DNA from 4 places in the Micromonospora mangrovi genome. Region 1 is predicted to be linked to each of the others. Evidence: riboswitches for the same ligand, from Rfam matches in the RefSeq annotation. Region 1 holds a riboswitch; each other region holds the start of a gene.
The links. Region 1 has a riboswitch for cyclic di-AMP ahead of ABUL08_RS21220 (coiled-coil domain-containing protein). Riboswitches for the same ligand answer to the same signal wherever they lie in the genome.
Positions count from the first base shown of each region.

Region 2: it holds a riboswitch for cyclic di-AMP, as region 1 does, so the genes downstream of both, ABUL08_RS23320 (C40 family peptidase) here and ABUL08_RS21220 (coiled-coil domain-containing protein) in region 1, are expected to answer to the same signal.
Region 3: it holds a riboswitch for cyclic di-AMP, as region 1 does, so the genes downstream of both, ABUL08_RS14260 (C39 family peptidase) here and ABUL08_RS21220 (coiled-coil domain-containing protein) in region 1, are expected to answer to the same signal.
Region 4: it holds a riboswitch for cyclic di-AMP, as region 1 does, so the genes downstream of both, ABUL08_RS10345 (transglycosylase family protein) here and ABUL08_RS21220 (coiled-coil domain-containing protein) in region 1, are expected to answer to the same signal.

Region 1 covers NZ_CP159342.1:4,782,395-4,786,837, reverse strand. The annotation lists gene ABUL08_RS21230 (helix-turn-helix transcriptional regulator) at 1-278, opposite strand, end outside; gene ABUL08_RS21225 (carbonic anhydrase) at 497-1,159, shown strand; gene ABUL08_RS21220 (coiled-coil domain-containing protein) at 1,232-2,251, opposite strand; cyclic di-AMP (ydaO/yuaA leader) riboswitch at 2,256-2,386, opposite strand; gene ABUL08_RS21215 (YibE/F family protein) at 2,541-3,872, opposite strand; gene ABUL08_RS21210 (heavy metal translocating P-type ATPase) at 4,029-4,443, shown strand, end outside.
Region 2 covers NZ_CP159342.1:5,204,480-5,208,922, reverse strand. The annotation lists gene ABUL08_RS23330 (C40 family peptidase) at 1-109, shown strand, start outside; gene ABUL08_RS23325 (N-acetylmuramoyl-L-alanine amidase) at 172-2,208, opposite strand; cyclic di-AMP (ydaO/yuaA leader) riboswitch at 2,442-2,578, shown strand; gene ABUL08_RS23320 (C40 family peptidase) at 2,638-3,624, shown strand; gene dcd (dCTP deaminase) at 3,674-4,252, opposite strand; gene ABUL08_RS23310 (pyridoxamine 5'-phosphate oxidase family protein) at 4,343-4,443, shown strand, end outside.
Region 3 covers NZ_CP159342.1:3,289,335-3,293,777, reverse strand. The annotation lists gene ABUL08_RS14275 (acyltransferase family protein) at 1-246, shown strand, start outside; gene ABUL08_RS14270 (hypothetical protein) at 598-1,098, shown strand; gene ABUL08_RS14265 (hypothetical protein) at 1,255-2,043, shown strand; cyclic di-AMP (ydaO/yuaA leader) riboswitch at 2,334-2,476, shown strand; gene ABUL08_RS14260 (C39 family peptidase) at 2,707-3,558, shown strand; gene ABUL08_RS14255 (alpha/beta fold hydrolase) at 3,665-4,417, shown strand; gene ABUL08_RS14250 (CDP-glycerol glycerophosphotransferase family protein) at 4,422-4,443, opposite strand, start outside.
Region 4 covers NZ_CP159342.1:2,310,829-2,315,271, reverse strand. The annotation lists gene ABUL08_RS10350 (glycoside hydrolase family 3 protein) at 1-1,490, shown strand, start outside; cyclic di-AMP (ydaO/yuaA leader) riboswitch at 1,655-1,828, shown strand; gene ABUL08_RS10345 (transglycosylase family protein) at 1,830-2,519, shown strand; gene ABUL08_RS10340 (radical SAM protein) at 2,652-3,665, shown strand; gene ABUL08_RS10335 (YbaB/EbfC family nucleoid-associated protein) at 3,727-4,158, shown strand; gene ABUL08_RS10330 (M4 family metallopeptidase) at 4,248-4,443, opposite strand, start outside.

The sequences.
Region 1 (4,443 bases):
TGCTGGTCCGCCTCGGCGGGGTGCCGGAAGTGCCCGCTCGGGTTGACCGTGTACTCGTTGCGCCGGCCGACCCGGGTGCGGTGCAGGTAGCCCCCGGCCTCCAGGTCGGCGACGATCGCCTGGGCGGCCCGCTCGGTCACGCCGACCTCGTCCGCGACGTCGCGGAGCCGGGCGGTGGGGTTACGCGCGATGGCGAGCAGCACGTGCCCGTGGTTGGTGAGGAACGTCCAGTTCCGGCTGGTCCCGTTCTCGCCTGCTGTCGTCGCCATGTCCGACATGGTATGGCCCACCTCCCCGATTGCCCGCCCCTGCCCTCGCCCTGGCGGAATCTTCCGGTCCACGCGCCCGGTCCGGCGGTCAAGGGGTTCCCGACGCATGAAACACGTATCACGTATATCTTGACGTATCTTGGACTGCGTGTGAACGTGGTGCCGAGGCCGCCTCCGTCGCCGGCCGGTCCGACCAGGTCTTTTCGTGCCAGGGACGAGGTGAGGGGATGACCCCGACCACTCCGGAGCAGGCGCTCGCCGAGCTGTACGCGGGCAACCGGCGGTTCGTCGGCGGGGCGCCCCGCCATCCCAACCAGGACGCCGACCACCGGACGGCGGTCGCCGACGGGCAGCACCCCTTCGCGGTGATCGTCGGCTGCTCCGACTCCCGGCTCGCCGCCGAGATCATCTTCGACCGTGGCCTCGGTGACCTCTTCGTGGTCCGGACGGCCGGCCACACGGTCGGCCCCGAGGTGCTCGGCAGCGTCGAGTACGCCGTCACCGTCCTCGGCACCCCGCTGATCGTGGTCCTCGGCCACGACTCGTGCGGCGCGGTGCAGGCCGCCCGCGACGTGGCGACCACCGGCACGCCGCCGCCCGGACACCTCGGTGCGGTGGTGGACGCCGTCGTACCGAGCCTGCAGCGGGCGGCTGAGCAGGGCGTGACCAGCATCGACGAGATCGTCGACATCCACATCGCGCACACCGTCGAGGCGCTGCTGGCCAACTCCGCCGTGCTGGCCGACCACGTCACCGCCGGGCGCTGCGCGGTGGTCGGCATGTCGTACCGGCTGAGCGCGGGTGAGGTGCGGACGGTCACCACGGTGCCGGCCGGCGAGCCGGCCGTGCCGGGCCAGACCGCGTCCGCCACCCCGGCCGTCACCGGCTGAGCGGTCCCGAAGCAGACCGAAGGGGCCGTCCCGCGTGATCGCGGGACGGCCCCTTCGTCGTACGTCGTCGGCTCAGAGCAGCGACATGTGCACGTGGTCGGTGTGGTTGGACGGACCGCTGTAGGACTTCCACCCCGTCGCCGGGAACCAGATCTGCCGGTTCCAGATCACGTAGTAGATGCCGAGCCGGTCGGCGTTGCGGATCAGGAAGGCGGCGAGGTTGTTGCCGTACCGCCGGGTGTCGTTGTTGTGCCAGGGTGAGAAGCCGCTGTTCTGCAACGACCAGTCGCAGGCCCGACCCTTCGGGTGCTCCCACGGCCCGCCCGGCCGGAAGCAGCCGGCGAAGCGGTTGAAGCCGGCCCGCCGGACCTCCTTGTACGCGTGCAGGGTGCGCGGGGTGATGCAGCCGGAGGTGGTCGGGTCGTCCTCGCTGCACGACTCGGGGCGCCAGTCCCCGTCCGAGGTGCGGCCGGGGCCGACCCGGGCGACCGGGGAGGTGGCCGAGACCAGACCGCCGGTGAAGCCGAGCCCGCCGACCAGGGCGAGCGACTTCTCCGCGTCGTTCTTCTTGCGGGCCATCTCGTTGGTCAGCTTCAACTGCTCGCGTACCTCGGCGTCGACGCCGAGCCGGGCCTGCTCGGCGCGGTTCTTGACCGCGGTGACGTCGGCGAGCTTCTGCTCGTTGACCATGTTCAGCTCGTCCAGCGCGGCGGCGCGCTTGACGAACGAGTCCGGCGCGCTGCTCTCCAGCAGCATGGCCACCGCGCCGATCCGGCCGGTGCGGTAGGACTGGGCGGCGATCTGGGCCACCTGGGGCTTCAGCGCCTCCAGCTCCTTCCCGGCCCGGATCTCCTCCGCGGCGAGCTGGCGCTGGCGTTCCTGGGACTTCGCCAGCTTCGCCTTCGCCTGGATGTAGCCCCGGTTGGCCGCGTCGATCACGTCGGTGATCAGAGCTGGCTCGTCGTCCTCCTCGTGCCCCGAGGGGGTGGGTGTGGTGGGGGCGGCCGTCGCCGGCGTGGGACCGGCCACGACCGCGAAGGCGGCGAGCACGGCCACCACGGGTGTCAGCCAGCGGCGCAGGGGTGCCGTCACAGTGTTCCCTTCCGTCGACCGCCGACCGGGTTAGCTGACGGGTTCGGGGCGGAAGTGGCCCCTACCGCTCGCGCGGATTCACCCCATGTACCTGGGTCCCCGGTTCGCCGTCGGGCGATTGGGCGGCGGCACCGCAGGCGCCGGTGCGCGCCTTCGGCGGTGACCGGCAGCGAGGTTACCCGAGAGTCCTCCCGGGCAGCTACGTCCTGAAGCCGACCAAACGCGGTAATTCGCTGCGACCCTGCGTGAGCAGCATCGCGTTTACCGTCGGCCGTCACGCTCCGCGATGTCACCGTCCGGCCTGCGTACTCCCCGGGGTGTCCGGCCACCCGTCGGGGACGGACCCGGAGGGTCGGCCGCGCCGGGTGCTGAGGGCCGCCAGCGCGGTGTCCGGGTCGGCCGCCGGTCGGGCGGCCGGCGCGCCCGGACCGTCGCTCGTCGCGGTGTCTCGGCGGCCGGCGGTGGTCACCACCGCGGCCAGCCCGGTGGTCAGCGGTACGGCCGCGATCAGGCCGATCGTGGCGACCGCGCTGCGGACGATCTCCTGCGCCATGAACTCGCTGGTGAGGATCTGGCCCACCGGCCGGGAGTCGGCGACCAGCAGGAGCAGCAGCGGCAGGGAGGCCCCCGCGTACGCCAGCACGATGGTGTTCACCGTCGAGGCGATGTGGGCCCGGCCGACCCGGGTGGCCGCCCGGTAGAGCTGCACCCGGGACAGGCCGGGGTTGGCGTGGGCGAGTTCGGTGACGGTGGCCGCCTGGGTGACCGTCACGTCGTCGAGCACGCCGAGGGAACCGATGATGATGCCGGCCAGCAGCAGCCCGTGCAGGTCCACGTCGCCCTGGAACATCGACAGCGTGGTGGCGTCCTCGCTGCCGAAGCCGGTGAGGTGGGTGGCGGCGGTGGCGAGACTGCCGAGCAGCCCGGTCAGCACCAGGCTGCCCAGGGTGCCGAGCACCGCCACCGAGGTCTGCGCGGTGATCCCGTGGGTCAGGTAGAGCACCACGAACATGATCAACGCCGAGCCGACGATGGCCACCAGCAGCGGCGACTGCCCCGCGCCGATGCCGGGCAGCACGAAACCGAGCAGGATGGCGAAGCTGGCGGCGAGCCCGGCCAGCGCGGCCAGCCCCCGCCAGCGCCCGAACGCGACGATGGCGAGCGCGAAGAGCGCCGCCACCCAGACGAGCGGACCGCCGCGCTGGTGCTCGGCGATGTTGTACGTCTTCGTCGCCGGATCGGCCGGGTCGATCAGCTCCACCAGGACGATATCGTCGCCGACCTCGACCCGGGGCGCTCCCGGCCCGGCCGGGACCGGCGTCTCCACCTGCCGGCCGGCGTCCGGCCCCTGGCCGACCCGTACGGTCACGGTCCCGCACGGCCCGGCCGGGCCACCCGGGGTCTCCTCCGGTGTGGGCGGGCAGGGCTCGGTCACCACCCGGGTGACCGAGCCGTGGTACCGGGGCACGTCGGCGGCGCGCTCCGGTTCCGGGGTGTGCCGGGGCCAGAGCACCAGGGCGGCGAGCACGGTGAGGACGAAGAGCGGGACCACGGTCGCGACGAGGATCCGTCGTACCCGCGGCGGGGCGGACGGAGCGGGGCGGGTGTGGTCGGCGCCCATGCTGGTTCTCCCCACGGTCTCGGCCGGTGTTCCGGGTCCGGACCGGTCGGGTGTCGCGCCGGACCCGGTCAGGTCGCCCGAGGCATGGTAGCCAGGGCCCACGGCGGGCCGGCCGGACCGGCTGCGACCGGGGTGGCGGGACGGCATGGTGGAGGCATGGCGGAGCACGGGCAGGCGGCCGGCCACGAGGCGCACGGCGGACACGACAAGCACGCCGGGCACGACCCGGAGATGTTCCGGCGGCGCTTCTGGCTCTGCCTGGCGCTGACCGTGCCGGTGGTGCTGACCAGCCACATGGTGATGGACTGGTTCGGCTACTCGCTGGAGTTTCCCGGCCGGGCGCTGGTCGGGCCGGTGCTCGGCTCGGTGGTCTTCTGGTGGGGCGGCTGGCCGTTCCTGGTCGGCGCGGTCCGGGAGGTGCGGGACCGCGCCCCGGGCATGATGCTGCTGATCGGGATGGCGATCACCGTCGCGTACGGCGCGTCGCTGGCCACCAGCCTGGGCGCGTTCGACCTGGACTTCTGGTGGGAGCTGGCGGCCCTGGTAACGATCATGCTGCTCGGCCACTGGC
Region 2 (4,443 bases), 420 kb from region 1:
CCTCTACCTCGGCGACGGCATGATGATCCACGCTCCCCGGACCGGCAAGCCGGTCCAGGTCACGAAGATCGCCTACATGCCGGTCGCCGGCTTCCGCCGGGTCACCTGATCCCTGCCGCGCACGAAGGCCCCCGCTCGCAGCGAGCGGGGGCCTTCGTCGTCGTGGGTCGGCTACTGCGGGGTGCCGACCGCGGCGGGCAGGATCAGCACGTCGTCCAGGTTCGCGAACATCACCCGGTGGCCGAACTGGATCTGGACGTACCGGTTGGTGCCGCGGACCACGGTGCGGTCACCGGGGGCGGAGCCGTCGAAGGAGACCGCCCGGTAGTACTCGCCGGGGACGATCCCGCCGAGCGCGTACCGCTGGCCGGCGGCGAAGGTGTACTGCAACGGCGAGATCGACTGGTACGGGATGGTCGCCGGGTACGCCTCCCGTTCCGGGTAGGCCCGCCCGTACACCGGGATGCTGGCGCGGCCGGGCTTCGGGGTGACCACGAAGCCCTGCGCCCAGGTCGCCGTCGGCGCGGTGGGCGGGTTGAGGAACCACGCGCGCTGGCCGAGGTACCAGATCGCGGTCCAGTCACCCTGCACACCCGCGAGGGCGTACGTCTGGCCGGCGGAGGCACGGGCGCCGTGGTCGGAGATGTACATGGTGTCCGGCGTGCCGTTGGGCCGCAGGCCCCGGTCGTTGACCAGCGGCGCGTCCGGGCTCGGCGCGGTGCGCAGGACGACCGCCGAGGAGCCGCGCAGCGGGCACGGGGCGGCCGGCGGGGTCGGCTTCGGCACGCCGGGCGGCTGCTGGTTGCAGCCGGTGAAGGCGGGCTGGTTGGTGGCGTAGTCCGGGTCGATGGTGACCAGGCCGGTGTGCGCGGTGCCGGTGCCCCGGAACGGCGCCTTCATCAGGTCGAAGTAGTGCGACCAGTCCCAGTAGGGCCCCGGGTCCCAGTGCATGCCGGCCACCGTGCCGGCGGTGGTGCCGGGGACGTTGTCGTGGCCGAGGATGTGCTGCCGGTCCAGCGGGATCTGGAACCGCAGCGCCAGGTGCCGGACCAGCTTCGCCGAGGTCCGGTACATCGCCTCGGTGTACCAGGTGCCGTGGCCGGCGAAGCCCTCGTGCTCGATGCCGATCGACTTCGCGTTGACGTACCAGTTGCCGGCGTGCCAGCCGACGTCCTTGGCCTTGATGTGCTGGGCGACGTAGCCGTCCACCGAGCGCAGCGTGTAGTGCCAGCCCAGGTAGGTCTTCGTCTGCACCAGCTTGACGCTCGGGCCGAAGTAGCCCTCGGTGTCGTGGATGACGATGTACTCGATCTTCTGCTGCGCCGGCCGCTCACCGAGGTCGTGGTTGCCGTAGTCGCCCGGGTTCGGGCCGTACTTCTCGTAGGGCGCGGGGATCCACTCGCAGGCGAGGCGGACCGGGCACTCCAGGCCGTCCGGCCGTTCGGCCCGGCGCAGTCCCAGCTTGTGCAGGCCGGACTCGTCCGGCGTCACCGCGACGGCGGCGAGGGTGACCCGCTGCCCGTCGTCGGTGGTCCGGGTCGCGCCGAGGCCGATCTGGTCGTACACCTCGTCGGCGAAGGCCGCCGCGGCGTCCTCGGTGTCCGCGCCGGAGTACCGGGCCACCGCGCCGTACCAGGCCGCCGGGTCGCTGCCGGCACCGACCGGCGCGGCCAGCGCCCTCTGGTACGACGCGAGCAGCGCCGCCCCGCCACGGATGTTGGCGGCGGCGTCGTCGCGCAGCGTCTCCTCGGCCACGCCGGTGAGCGCGGCAGCCGCGTCGAGGGTCTGCAGGGACGCCGACGGCAGCAGGTCGCCGGCCGGCTCGGCCGCAGCGGCGGTGTCGACGGTCAGCGGGCGGGACTCGTCGCCCCGGGGGTCCTCGTTCTCGTCGACGTGCGAGCTGGACGGGGTGGCGGCGACCTGCGCGGCGTCGGTCAGGTGCATGGGGCCGTAGCCGCCGCTGGTGCTCGGCTGGCCGGGGTGGGTGTCCCAGCGGGATTCGAGGTAGGAGACGCCGAGCAGAACGCTCTCCGGTACGCCGTACTCGGCGGCGGCTGCCGCGTACTGCTGCTGGCGGTCGGTGGGTTCGGTGGTCCCCGCGGTGGCGGGGTCGGCGACGACCGGTCCGGTGACGAGCAGGACGGTGGCCGCCGCCACGGCGGTGGCGAGCACGATCCGTGCGCGCGGTGGAACGGGGGTGAGGTGCATGGAACCTCCAGGTCCGACGGGGGTCACTGCGTGCTCACCCTCGCCCCGGGCACCGCCTCGGGTCAATACTTTCCGCTTAATGATGTTGCATGAAAGAATCCTTCATCGAGTCCGGTCGACCCGGCGGAACAGGTACGGAGTGTCACGGCGTCGCGGGTTGCGGATCGATAACGGCCATCTCTACTCTGGTCAATCGTCGACCGGAAACTGGACCGTCCAACCCGGGGGGTCACGGTCGGACACCGCCGAGTCGCCTCCGGGCGAACCGGGGACCCAGGTAACCGGGGTGAATCCGCAGCACTGCGGTAGGGCGGCTCCCTTCCCGCCCGAACCCGTCAGCTAACCCGGTAGGCGGTCACGAAGAAGGAGTACGGAAGCCCGGTGGCACACCATGCCCCGCGGCGACCGTCGGTCCGGTCGGTCGACCGGATGACGGCTGCGCCGCGCCCACGCTGGTCCCGCTTCACCACCCTCCTCGCCGCCCTGGCCGGCACCGCGGTCGTCCTGACCGGCGGCGCCACGGCGGCCCACGCCGAACCCTCGGTCACCGAGATCGAACGTCAGATCGACCAGGACTGGGAAAAGCTCGAACCGGTCATCGAGCAGTACAACGCCACCAGTCAGGACCTGGCGGTCAAGACCAGGCAGGCCGACGCCCTCGCCAAGCAGATCGCCCCGCTCCAGCTCCAGGTCGACCTCGCCATGGGGCAGGTCAGCGGGCTGGCCGCCGAGGCGTACAAGGGTCAGAACGTGGGCACGGTGAACGCGCTGCTCGGCAGCCGCTCACCGGGCGACGTGCTGACCGGCCTGGAGCTGCTCGACCGCTTCGCGCACCGCCAGGCGCAGGAGGTGCGGTCCGTCGTCGACCTCCGCGACCAGTTGGCCGCGAAGAAGAAGCCGCTGGACGAGATGGTCGCCCAGCTGGCCCGGACCAAGGCCCAGCTCGGAGCGAAGAAGCAGCAGATCAACGCCGAGATCGCCCGCCTCGGCAAGCTCCGGCTCAAGGTGTACGGCAGCGGCGGCGGCGGTCCGCTGCGGCCCGCACCCTGCCCGTCCGGCTACCCGGGCGGTCCCGCCGGGATCGCCGTCAAGTTCGCCTGCGCCCAGATCGGCAAGATCTATGTCTGGGGCGCCGCCGGCCCGGACCACTTCGACTGCTCCGGCCTGACCATGGCCGCCTGGGACAAGGCGGGCGTCTCGCTGCCGCACAACGCGCGGCAGCAGCACGACGTCACCCGACGGGTCAGCCGCAGTGAGCTGCGCCCCGGTGACCTGGTCTTCTACTACAGCGACCTGCACCACGTCGGCATGTACGTCGGCGACGGCTGGGTGGTGCACGCCTCCCAGTCCGGCAAGCCCATCACCATGAAGCGCGTCGACGACGGCCAGATCAACAGCTACGGCCGCCCCGGCTGACGGGTGACGCGGGGTCCCTTCCCCTGGAAGGGGCCCCGCGCCGACGCGGTCAGCGGATCGGCCAGGTGCGCCAGTTCTGCCAGGAGCGGCTCGGGGTCGGGCCGCGCTGGCCCTGGTAACGCGAGCCGTAGACGGCGGAGCCGTACGGGTGCTCGGCCGGCGACGAGAGCCGGAAGATGCAGAGCTGGCCGATCTTCATGCCGGGCCAGAGCGTGATCGGCAGGTTCGCCACGTTGGACAGCTCCAGCGTGACGTGCCCGGAGAAACCCGGGTCGATGAAGCCGGCGGTGGAGTGGGTGAGCAGCCCGAGCCGGCCCAGGCTGGACTTGCCCTCCAGTCGCCCGGCGAGCTGATCACCCAGCGAGATCACCTCGAGCGTCGAGGCGAGCACGAACTCGCCCGGGTGCAGCACGAACGGCTCCCCCTCGGGCACCTCGACCATCGAGGTCAGGTCGTCCTGCTGCATCGCCGGGTCGATGTGCGTGTAGAGGTGGTTGTTGAAGACCCGGAAGAGCTTGTCCAGGCGTACGTCGATGCTGGACGGCTGCACCAGCGTCGGCTCGAAGGGCTCCAGCGCGAGCGTGCCCGCCTTGATCTCGGAGACCAGGTCGCGGTCGGAGAGCAGCATCGGAACACCATAGCGACCGGTGTCGGCGAGTGGCGTGTCGGACTGCGTGTCGGACTGCGCGTTCGTACGTGTGTTCGATAGAATGTCCGCATGGCTTCCTGGTCCGAATTCGCCGCCGACGAGCCCCGCCTCGCCGACGAGATCCGCCTTCTCATGCAGCAGTACGGGCCGGGCTTCGGCTATCTCGCCAC
Region 3 (4,443 bases), 1.5 Mb from region 1:
TGGCGGGGACCGCTCGCGGTGCTCGGCTTCCTGCTGGCGAACCTGGCGCTCGCTGCGGCCCTGCACCGCTGGGTCGAGACGCCGATGATGCGCCGGCTCGGCCCGTCCCGTCGGCTCCGGGTCCAGGCACGCCCGCCCGTCCCGGCCCGGGTGGCACCGTCCGAACCGGCTGTCCCGGCCCAGCGGGCGGCGTCCGGCCCGGCGACCCCGCAGATCGAGTACGCGGGCCGGCGCGACCCGGCCTGACCCACCTCCGCCTGACCCACCTCCGCCTGACCCGGCTCCGCTCGCACCCGGAGCAGTTGGGGCGTCGCCGGTCGTGATCGACGCCGGGTCGGTGTGGTGGTGGTGCCGGTCGGGCCGGGCTGTGACCGGGCTGGTCGCCTGGACCGACGAGTGGTGTGCGGTGCCGGCCCGCCACCGATCTGATGACGTAAATGAATCAGCGGCTGGTGTCCACCCTGGTCAGCACCGTGATCGGGCCGGGACGACACGCCCGGCGGCGATGCGGGGCGGCGGCAACGGCGGTAGCGTGGGGCCGTGCTTCCGGTCGCGCTCACCAGTCCCGTGTGGTGGCTGGCGCGCTGGACCGTTCGCATGCTCACCAGTCTGGCCGTGACGCTCGCCTTCTCCCTCGGGGCGACGACACTCCCCGTCGAGGTGGCCGCGCCGACCTGGGCGCCCCCGGTGGGCGACTCCCTCGCCTCCGCCGCCGACGACTGGTCCGACCCACCGTTGCCGACCCGCTGGCTGCGGGCCACGCCCACCGTCGGCTCCGCTCACGCGGTCATTCCCACGGCCCGCGCGGGCCACACCGTCGCCGCCGGAGCCCGCTCCGGCGACGCGGTCAGCCCCACGTCCGGCGTCGACCGTGCCGTCGTCGGCGCAACCGGCTCCACGCGGACGGTCATCGGCGCCTCCGGCTCGCGTCGCGAGGTCAGCCCCTCGACCGGGTCCGACCTGGTCGGTGTCGCGGTCGCGCCGGCCCCGGTGGTGCTCGCCACGGTGGCGGCGTCGGTCGTGCCGGCCGGCCGGCAGCGCGTCGCGATCGGGTGGGCCCCGGCGGCCCTCGGCTCCCGCGCCCCGCCGACCCGCTGACCTCCGCGCGGGCGGTGGCCCGCCAGCACGTACCACCCGACCTCACCCCCCGCATCCGCCCGACGGCGGCTCGGCGGCGCCCGTTCCGGTCGCGCCCCGCCCCGTCGGGTCCTGCGGATCTCGCCACACCACGCCCGCTCCCCGTGAGGTGCGACCATGCAGACCGTTCTGTACCAGTTCCTGATCGAGGTCCCGGAGGCCGCCGCCATCTGGTCGGCCCTGCTCCTGCTCGCCCTGACCCTGCTCGCGGTGCTCGTCGCCCGCCCCGAGCGGGACACCCCCACCGACGTCGAGCCGGCCGTCGACCCTGCGGCGGAACAGGCGGCCCACCTGGCCGACCTGCGCCGGTACGCCGAGGAGGTCGCCGTCGCCGCCGCCGGAGCGGCCCAGAACGCCCGTCGGCGCCGGGAGCGGTGGCTGGCCGCCCAGGACGAGGTGGACCGGGCGTGGCAGACGTACGACGAGGCGGAGGCGGTCGCCCGGCGGTTCGCCGGTGCCGCCGTGCTGCCCGCCCCGCACACCCCGCGCACGCCCGCCGAGTACGCCGCCCGGGAGCGCTGGCTGCACCACGCCGCGATGGCGGCGCACTGGCGGGGCGAGCTGACCGCCCGGCAACTCGCCGACGTGCTCGCCCACCGCAACGGGTGGGACCCCCGGCGGCACCCGGCCGAGCAGGAGATCGTCCTGGCGCGGGCGGTTCGGGACGGCCGGTTGGCCGGGTACCGGGCCGCCGCCGAGCGGGAGCAGCAGGCGTGGCGGGAGGCCGAGCTGGCCGCCGAGGCGGCGCGTGCCCTGGCCGTGGAGGCGTACGCGGCGACGGAGCGGCTGCGCCCGGGAGTCGTCCCGGTGCATCGGCCGGACGCGGTGACCCAGACCCTCGCCCCGGTCGGCGCCTCCGCCGCCGTTTCCCGGACCGCCCGGTGGCGGCCGGCGCGGGTTGGCTGAATTGTGATGTGAAACTGCCGTCCCGGTCGCCCCGGGAATCGGAAAACGGTCATCCGGGGCGTGGCGGTCCAGGCCGGCCCAGGTTGCCCGGTCACCCGCTCACCGGATGTCCGGTAATCGACCCCCGTTCCATTCTCGGGTGCTCGTCCCATTGAGTGACATCAGTGACCTGTCTGTTCCGGTCGGGCCCGGGTGTTCGACGTTTGCGCAGGTGGGAGCGCTTGGCAGGGCGCATGCCCGCCGGTAGTGTCGGCGCGTCCGGTGCGGTTTCCGATCGCAAGAGGCGACGCCGCGCCGACCCGCTCAATCGCGATCTTCTGCGAACCGGGGACCCATGCACGTCCGGGGTGAATCCGCGAGCCACGGCCCGCGGTAGGGCGATCTTCCCGCCCGAATCCGTCAGCTAACCCGGTAGGCGGTGTCGGAAGGAGTTCCGTCTTCGTGCAGCACCCTGCCACCCCTCGGCCACACCCCCTCCACGGCGCCGCGGTGCCGTCGCTCGCCCTCTCCGCGAGCTGATACCGGCATCCGCCCCCGCGCCCGACTGACCGGGCGCACCCCTTCCCCGCGGTCCACCCCGCCCACGGATCCGTTCCGTCGCGCGTGAACAGCTCCGCGCGCCGGGCCGGCGTGTGCCGCCCCCGCCCCCGTGGAGGAAACCTCGTGAAGCACACCCTCAAGCGGCAGCTGCGCCGTCTCGCCACCGAACGTCGCTACCAGGTCGTCGCCGGCTCGGCCGCCGCCCTGGTGCTGGCCTCCGGCACCGGTGCCCTGCTGGCACACGGTGACGACGCGCCCGTCCGCCAGGAGAACACCGCCGCCGTGGCCGAACTGGCCCCGCGGCTCAGCGACGTCGCGGCCGGCACCCAGGCCCGGATCGCCGCCGTCCCGTCGGTTTCGCCCAGCGCGTCGCCGTCGGCCAGCGCCTCGCTCTCGCCGAAGCCGAGCGCGAAGCCGACCACGGCCAAGCCGGACCCGGACACCACCCGCAAGGCGGCACCGAAGCCGCCGTCGAAGAAGGTCCTCGACTACACCTACGAGGCGCAGACCACCTACTACAACTGCGGCCCGGCGGCGGTGCGCAACGCGCTCAGCGCCACCGGCATCGAGCGGACCCAGGACGAGCTGGCCGTCGCGCTGGGCACCACCGAGATGGGCACCAACTCGGCCGAGGACACCACCCGGGTGCTCAACCAGCAGGTCAAGGGCGACCCGTACCGGACCCGGATGATCGACGGCGTGCCGAGCGCCGCGGAGACCGAGCGGCTCCGGACCGACGTGGTCAAGGCGATCAGCAACGGGCGGGGCGTGGTGGCCAACGTCGCCGGTGACGCCACCGACACCGACGGCGGCTGGCACTCCTTCCCGGGCGGCCACTACATCGCCGTGGTGGGCTACTCCAACGACGGCCGGACCCTGCGGATCGCCGACTCGGCGGACCCGTCGCTGCCGGCGTACTGGATCAGCGCCGCCGACCTGGCGAACTGGATGGCCACCCGCGGCTACTCCGCCTGATCAACCCCGTTCACCCGTCGGGCGTCGGCTCTTGGAGCCGGCGCCCGATGTCGTCTCCGCCGTCCGCTCTCGCGCATCGTGTCCGACCGGTGGCACACTGCGCCCCATGGGCGACGAGACGAGCAACCGGCATCTGCTGCTGCTGCACGGGTTGGGCGCCACCGGTGAGGTGTGGCTGCCCTGGGCACCGCTGCTGGAGCACCGCTGGGCGGGACGCTGGCTCGCCCCGGACCTGGCCGGCCACGGCTGGTCGCCGCCGCTGCCCGCGTACTCCTTCACCGGCCTCGCCCGACGGGTGGTGACGGACCTGCGACCGGTCGCGGAGCGGCTCGGCCCGCACGATCGGCTGGTGGTGCTCGGGCACTCGCTCGGTGGGGTGGTGGGGCTCGCGCTGGCCGCGCGGAGCGTCGGCCTGCCGGTCGACGCGGTGGTCGGGCTCGGCATCAAGGCGGTCTGGTCGTCCGCCGAGCTGGCGAAGGCCGCGGAGCTGGCGGCCCGTCCGGTGACCTGGTTCGGCACCCGGGACGAGGCGGCCCGCCGCTACCTGCGGGTCGCCGGGCTGACCGGGCTCTTCGCGCCGGACCACCCGGCGGTCGACGCCGGGCTGCGCCGCGAGGACGGCCGCTGGCGGCTGGCGATGGACCCGGCGGCGTTCGCCGTCGGTGAGCCGTGCCTGCCGACGCTGCTCGCGGCGACCGACGTGCCGGTGCTGCTGGCCCGCGGCGAGCACGACCCGATGGTCACCGACGCCCAGCTCAAGGAGTACGGCGTCCCGGTGGCCACCCTGCCCGGCCTCGGCCACAACGCCCACGTCGAGGATCCGGCGGCCGTCCTCGACCTGCTCGACGCCTACCGTTGACGCCTCAGACGCCGGCGGAGAGGTTC
Region 4 (4,443 bases), 2.5 Mb from region 1:
CCCTGGCCATCCCGATGATCTACGGAGTGGACGCCGTGCACGGGCACAACAACGTCCACGGCGCGACGATCTTCCCGCACAACATCGGCCTCGGCGCGACCCGCGACCCCGCCCTGGTGCAGCAGATCGGGCAGGCGGTGGCCGAGGAGGTCAGCGGCACCGGCGTCGACTGGGACTTCGCCCCCTGCCTCTGCGTGGCCCGCAACGACCGGTGGGGCCGCACCTACGAGTCGTTCGGGGAGACCCCGGACCTGCCGTCGAGCATGTCCACACTGGTCACCGGCCTGCAGGGCAGCACCCTCGGCGGGCCGACCTCGGTGCTCGCCACCGCCAAGCACTACGTCGGCGACGGTGGCACCACTGGCGGTGTCGACCAGGGCGACACCCGGCTCAGCGAGGCCGACCTGCGGGCCGTCCACCTGCCGCCGTTCCAGGCCGCCGTGCAGCGCGGGGTCGGCTCGGTGATGATCTCCTACAGCAGCTGGAACGGCGTCAGGATGCACGGCAACCAGTACCTGATCACCAGCGTCCTCAAGGGCGAACTCGGCTTCTCCGGCTTCGTCGTCTCGGACTGGAACGGCATCGACCAGATCGACGGCGCCGCCGGCTTCACCGCCGCCGAGGTCACCGTCGCGATCAACGCCGGCATCGACATGGTGATGGTGCCGACCGCCTGGAAGACGTTCCTCAGCACGCTCCGCGCCGAGGTGCAGAACGGCCACGTCCCGCTGAGCCGGATCGACGACGCGAACCGGCGCATCCTCACCAAGAAGTTCGAGCTGGGCCTCTTCGAGCGGCCGTACACCGACCGGAGCTGGACCGCGACGGTGGGCGACGCCGCCCATCGGGCGCTGGCCCGGCAGGCCGTGCGGGAGTCCCAGGTGCTGCTGAAGAACGCCGGCGGTGTGCTGCCGCTGGCCCGGGACAACAACAAGATCTTCGTGGCCGGCAAGAACGCCGACGACATCGGCAACTCCAGCGGCGGCTGGACCATCTCCTGGCAGGGCTCGTCCGGCGCGATCACCCCCGGCACCACCATCCTGCAGGGCATTCGCGCGGCGGTCGGTCCGACCACGACCGTCACCTACAACCAGCGCGGCACCGGCATCGACCGCAGCTACCGGGCCGCGATCGCGGTGGTCGGCGAGACGCCGTACGCCGAGGGGCGGGGCGACCGGACCGGCAGTATGAGCCTGGACCGGGACGACCTGCGGACGATCTCGACGCTGCGCAACGCGGGCGTGCCGGTTGTCGTGGTGCTGGTGTCCGGCCGTCCACTGGACGTCGCCACCGAGCTGCCCCGCTGGGACGCGCTGCTGGCGTCCTGGTTGCCCGGCACCGAGGGCGCCGGGGTGGCCGACGTGCTCTTCGGTGCCGCGCCGACCGGAAAACTGCCGATGACCTGGATGAACTCGGTCAGCCAGCAGCCCATCAACGCCGGCGACGGCCAGGTCCCACTCTTCCCTCAGGGCTTCGGCCTGACCTACTGACGACACGCGTGGACTGTCCGAGCGGGAGCTTGTAAGGCACGCTTCCGCACCCCGCAACTCGAGATGTCGTGCCGTCGCTCAGCCGGGTGAAGAACTTCACAAGAAGTGGGCGATCGCCCGAAACCGTCCCTAACGTCGTATGCGTTCGCGATCGCGGACACCACGGACCGGCAACGCCTAATCCCGCCGCCGGTCCGGTGGTACCTGGACCTCAGGCGGGAGCGGGGGACCCACACGTTCCTCGGTGCTCGACACCTCGGGGTGAAGCCGCCATCCGGCGGCCGGGCTCCTCGGCCCGAACCCGACAGCTCACCTCGTCGGCGTGGAGGAAACCACACAATGGCTACTGCACACATCGCTCGCCACCGTCGGACCAGCGCCCGTCGGGTCGCCGTCGGGGCGCTCGTCGCCGGCGCCGCCACCGGTGCCGCCGCGATCCTCGGCCCGGTCGCGCCGGCCAGCGCGGCCAGCGTCAACTGGGACGCCATCGCCCAGTGCGAGTCCGGCGGCAACTGGCACATCAACACCGGCAACGGCTTCTACGGTGGCCTCCAGTTCACCAAGGGCACCTGGAACGGTTACGGCGGCCAGAAGTACGCCAGCCGCGCCGACCTGGCCAGCCGCGGTGAGCAGATCGCGATCGCCGAGAAGGTCCTCGACGGGCAGGGCATCGGCGCCTGGCCGGTCTGCGGCAAGAAGGGCGGCTCCACCAAGCACTACTCCAGCAAGGACTCCGGCTCGTCGGCCAAGAAGGACTCCGGCACCAAGCACCGCTCCCACTCCGGCACCAAGTCGAAGGCGGAGCACCGCTCCTCGCGGGACGAGAAGCCCGCGACCCGTGACCACCGGCGTACCGCGCCGGCCTCGGGCGGCTCCACCTATGTGGTGAAGTCGGGCGACACGCTGTCGATGATCGCCGACGCGAAGGACCTCGCCGGCGGTTGGCACGCCCTGTACGAGCGCAACAAGCGCGTCGTCGGCGCCGACCCGGGCCTGATCTTCCCGGGTCAGCAGCTGCGCCTGCGCTGATCGGCGTACCGGGTCCGCCCGGTGCCGATCGACCACGAACGCCCGGCCGGGTCCACCGGCCGGGCGTTCCGTCGTAGCCGGCCCGGAGGGTGACGTCGGGTTTGCGGGGGCCGGATCAGGGCATTCGGGGGCATGTCGACCGTCGTCGAGGATCCGCCGCTGCCGACGCACCTCCAGTTGGAGATCACCTCGGCGTGCAACCTGCGCTGCCTGATGTGCCTGGTCCGCTACCGACCGCCGGTGAACAAGCTGGCCGGGGCGATGGCCCCGGAACTCTTCGACCGCATCGTGGCCGACGTGCCGGGGCTGCGCCGGCTGACCCTCCAGGGGCTCGGCGAGCCGCTGCTGTCGCCGTACCTGGCCGACATGATCGACACGGCGGTGGGCCGGGGCATCACGGTCGGCTTCAACACCAACGCCACCCTGCTGCACCGGCGCCGCGCCGAGGAACTGGTCGCCAGCGGGGTCGACTGGCTGCACGTCTCGCTCGACGGCGCCCGGGCGGCGGCGTACGAGCGGGTCCGCGACGGCGCGAACTTCGACGTCGTGGTGGCCAACCTCGCCGGCCTGGTCGAGGCGAAGCGGGCGGCGGGCAGCGCCACCCCCTGGATCCGGGTGGTCTTCGTCGCCATGCGCGACACCGTCGCGGAGCTGCCCGAGCTGGTCCGCCTGCTCGGCCGGATCGGGGTGGACGAGCTGCACGTGCAGAACCTGTCGCACAGCTTCTCCGACGCCGACCCGGCCGGCCGCTACGCCGAGATCCGCGAGTTCACCGCCGACCAGGCGCTCTGGGCCGGGGTGGACACCGACCGGGCCGCCGCGCTGTTCGGCGAGGCCGCCGCGGTGGCGCGGGAGACCGGCGTACGCCTGCGGCTGCCGCACCCCGGTGCGGCGCCGGCCGCCCCGCGCACCGCCGGCCCGGGCTGCTCGTGGCCCTGGGACGCGGCGTACGTGACCAGCGCCGGCGTGGTGCAACCGTGCTGCATGGTGATGGGCGACGACCGGGTGCGGCTGGGCTCGCTGGACGAGCGGTCGTTCCCGGAGATCTGGCACGGCGAGGAGTACCGCCGGTTCCGGCGCCGCCTCGCCGGCGAGACGCCCCCCTCGGTGTGCCGCGGCTGCTCGCTCTACCGGCGCACCTTCTGAGCCGCGTCGCCCCGGTTGCTATCGTCAGCCTGCTCGGCCCGGACGTGAAGAAAGCGCGGCTATGACCAACGAACCGATCACCCCTGCCGCGACCCTCGACGACCTGCTCACCAGCACACAGCAGATGCTCGCGATGCTGCGGTCGCAGGCGGTGGAGCCGGCCGACGGCGACGCCGTGGCCCTGCTGCGGGCGGAGGGGACCGCCGCCGACGGGCGGGTGACGGCCACCGTCGTCCAGGGTGGCCGGTTGGCCTCGCTCACCGTCGACCCGGAGCTGCTGCGGCAGGGCAGCGAGGCGGTCTGCGACCACGTGGTGGGCGCCGTCAACGCCGCCCTCGCCGAGCTCGACGAGCGGGTCAGTGAGTCCGCGCGGGCCGACGTCGACGCCCTGGCGGCGCGGTTGGGCGGGGTACGGGAGCCGTCCGCGCGGCGGATGGCGATGTTCAGCCAGGCCATGGATGACGTGGCCGCCCGGCTCCACCGGGACCGCTGAGGCCGCCCGTCGGCCCGCTCCGTCGCTGGTCCGGACACGACGAAGCGGCCGGCCGTCGGGAGGACGACGACCGGCCGCTTCGTTGGTGATCAGCTCAGGTTGAGCGCGGTGTCATCGACGACGAAGGAGGTCTGCAGGGAGCTGTCCTCCACGCCGCTGAACGAGATGGTGGCGGTGGTGCCGGCCAGCGACGAGACGTCGAAGGACTTGAGCACGTAGCCGGCCGCCGCGTTCACGTTCGAGTACGTCGCCAGGGTGGTGCTGCCGGCCTTGACGGTCAGCTTG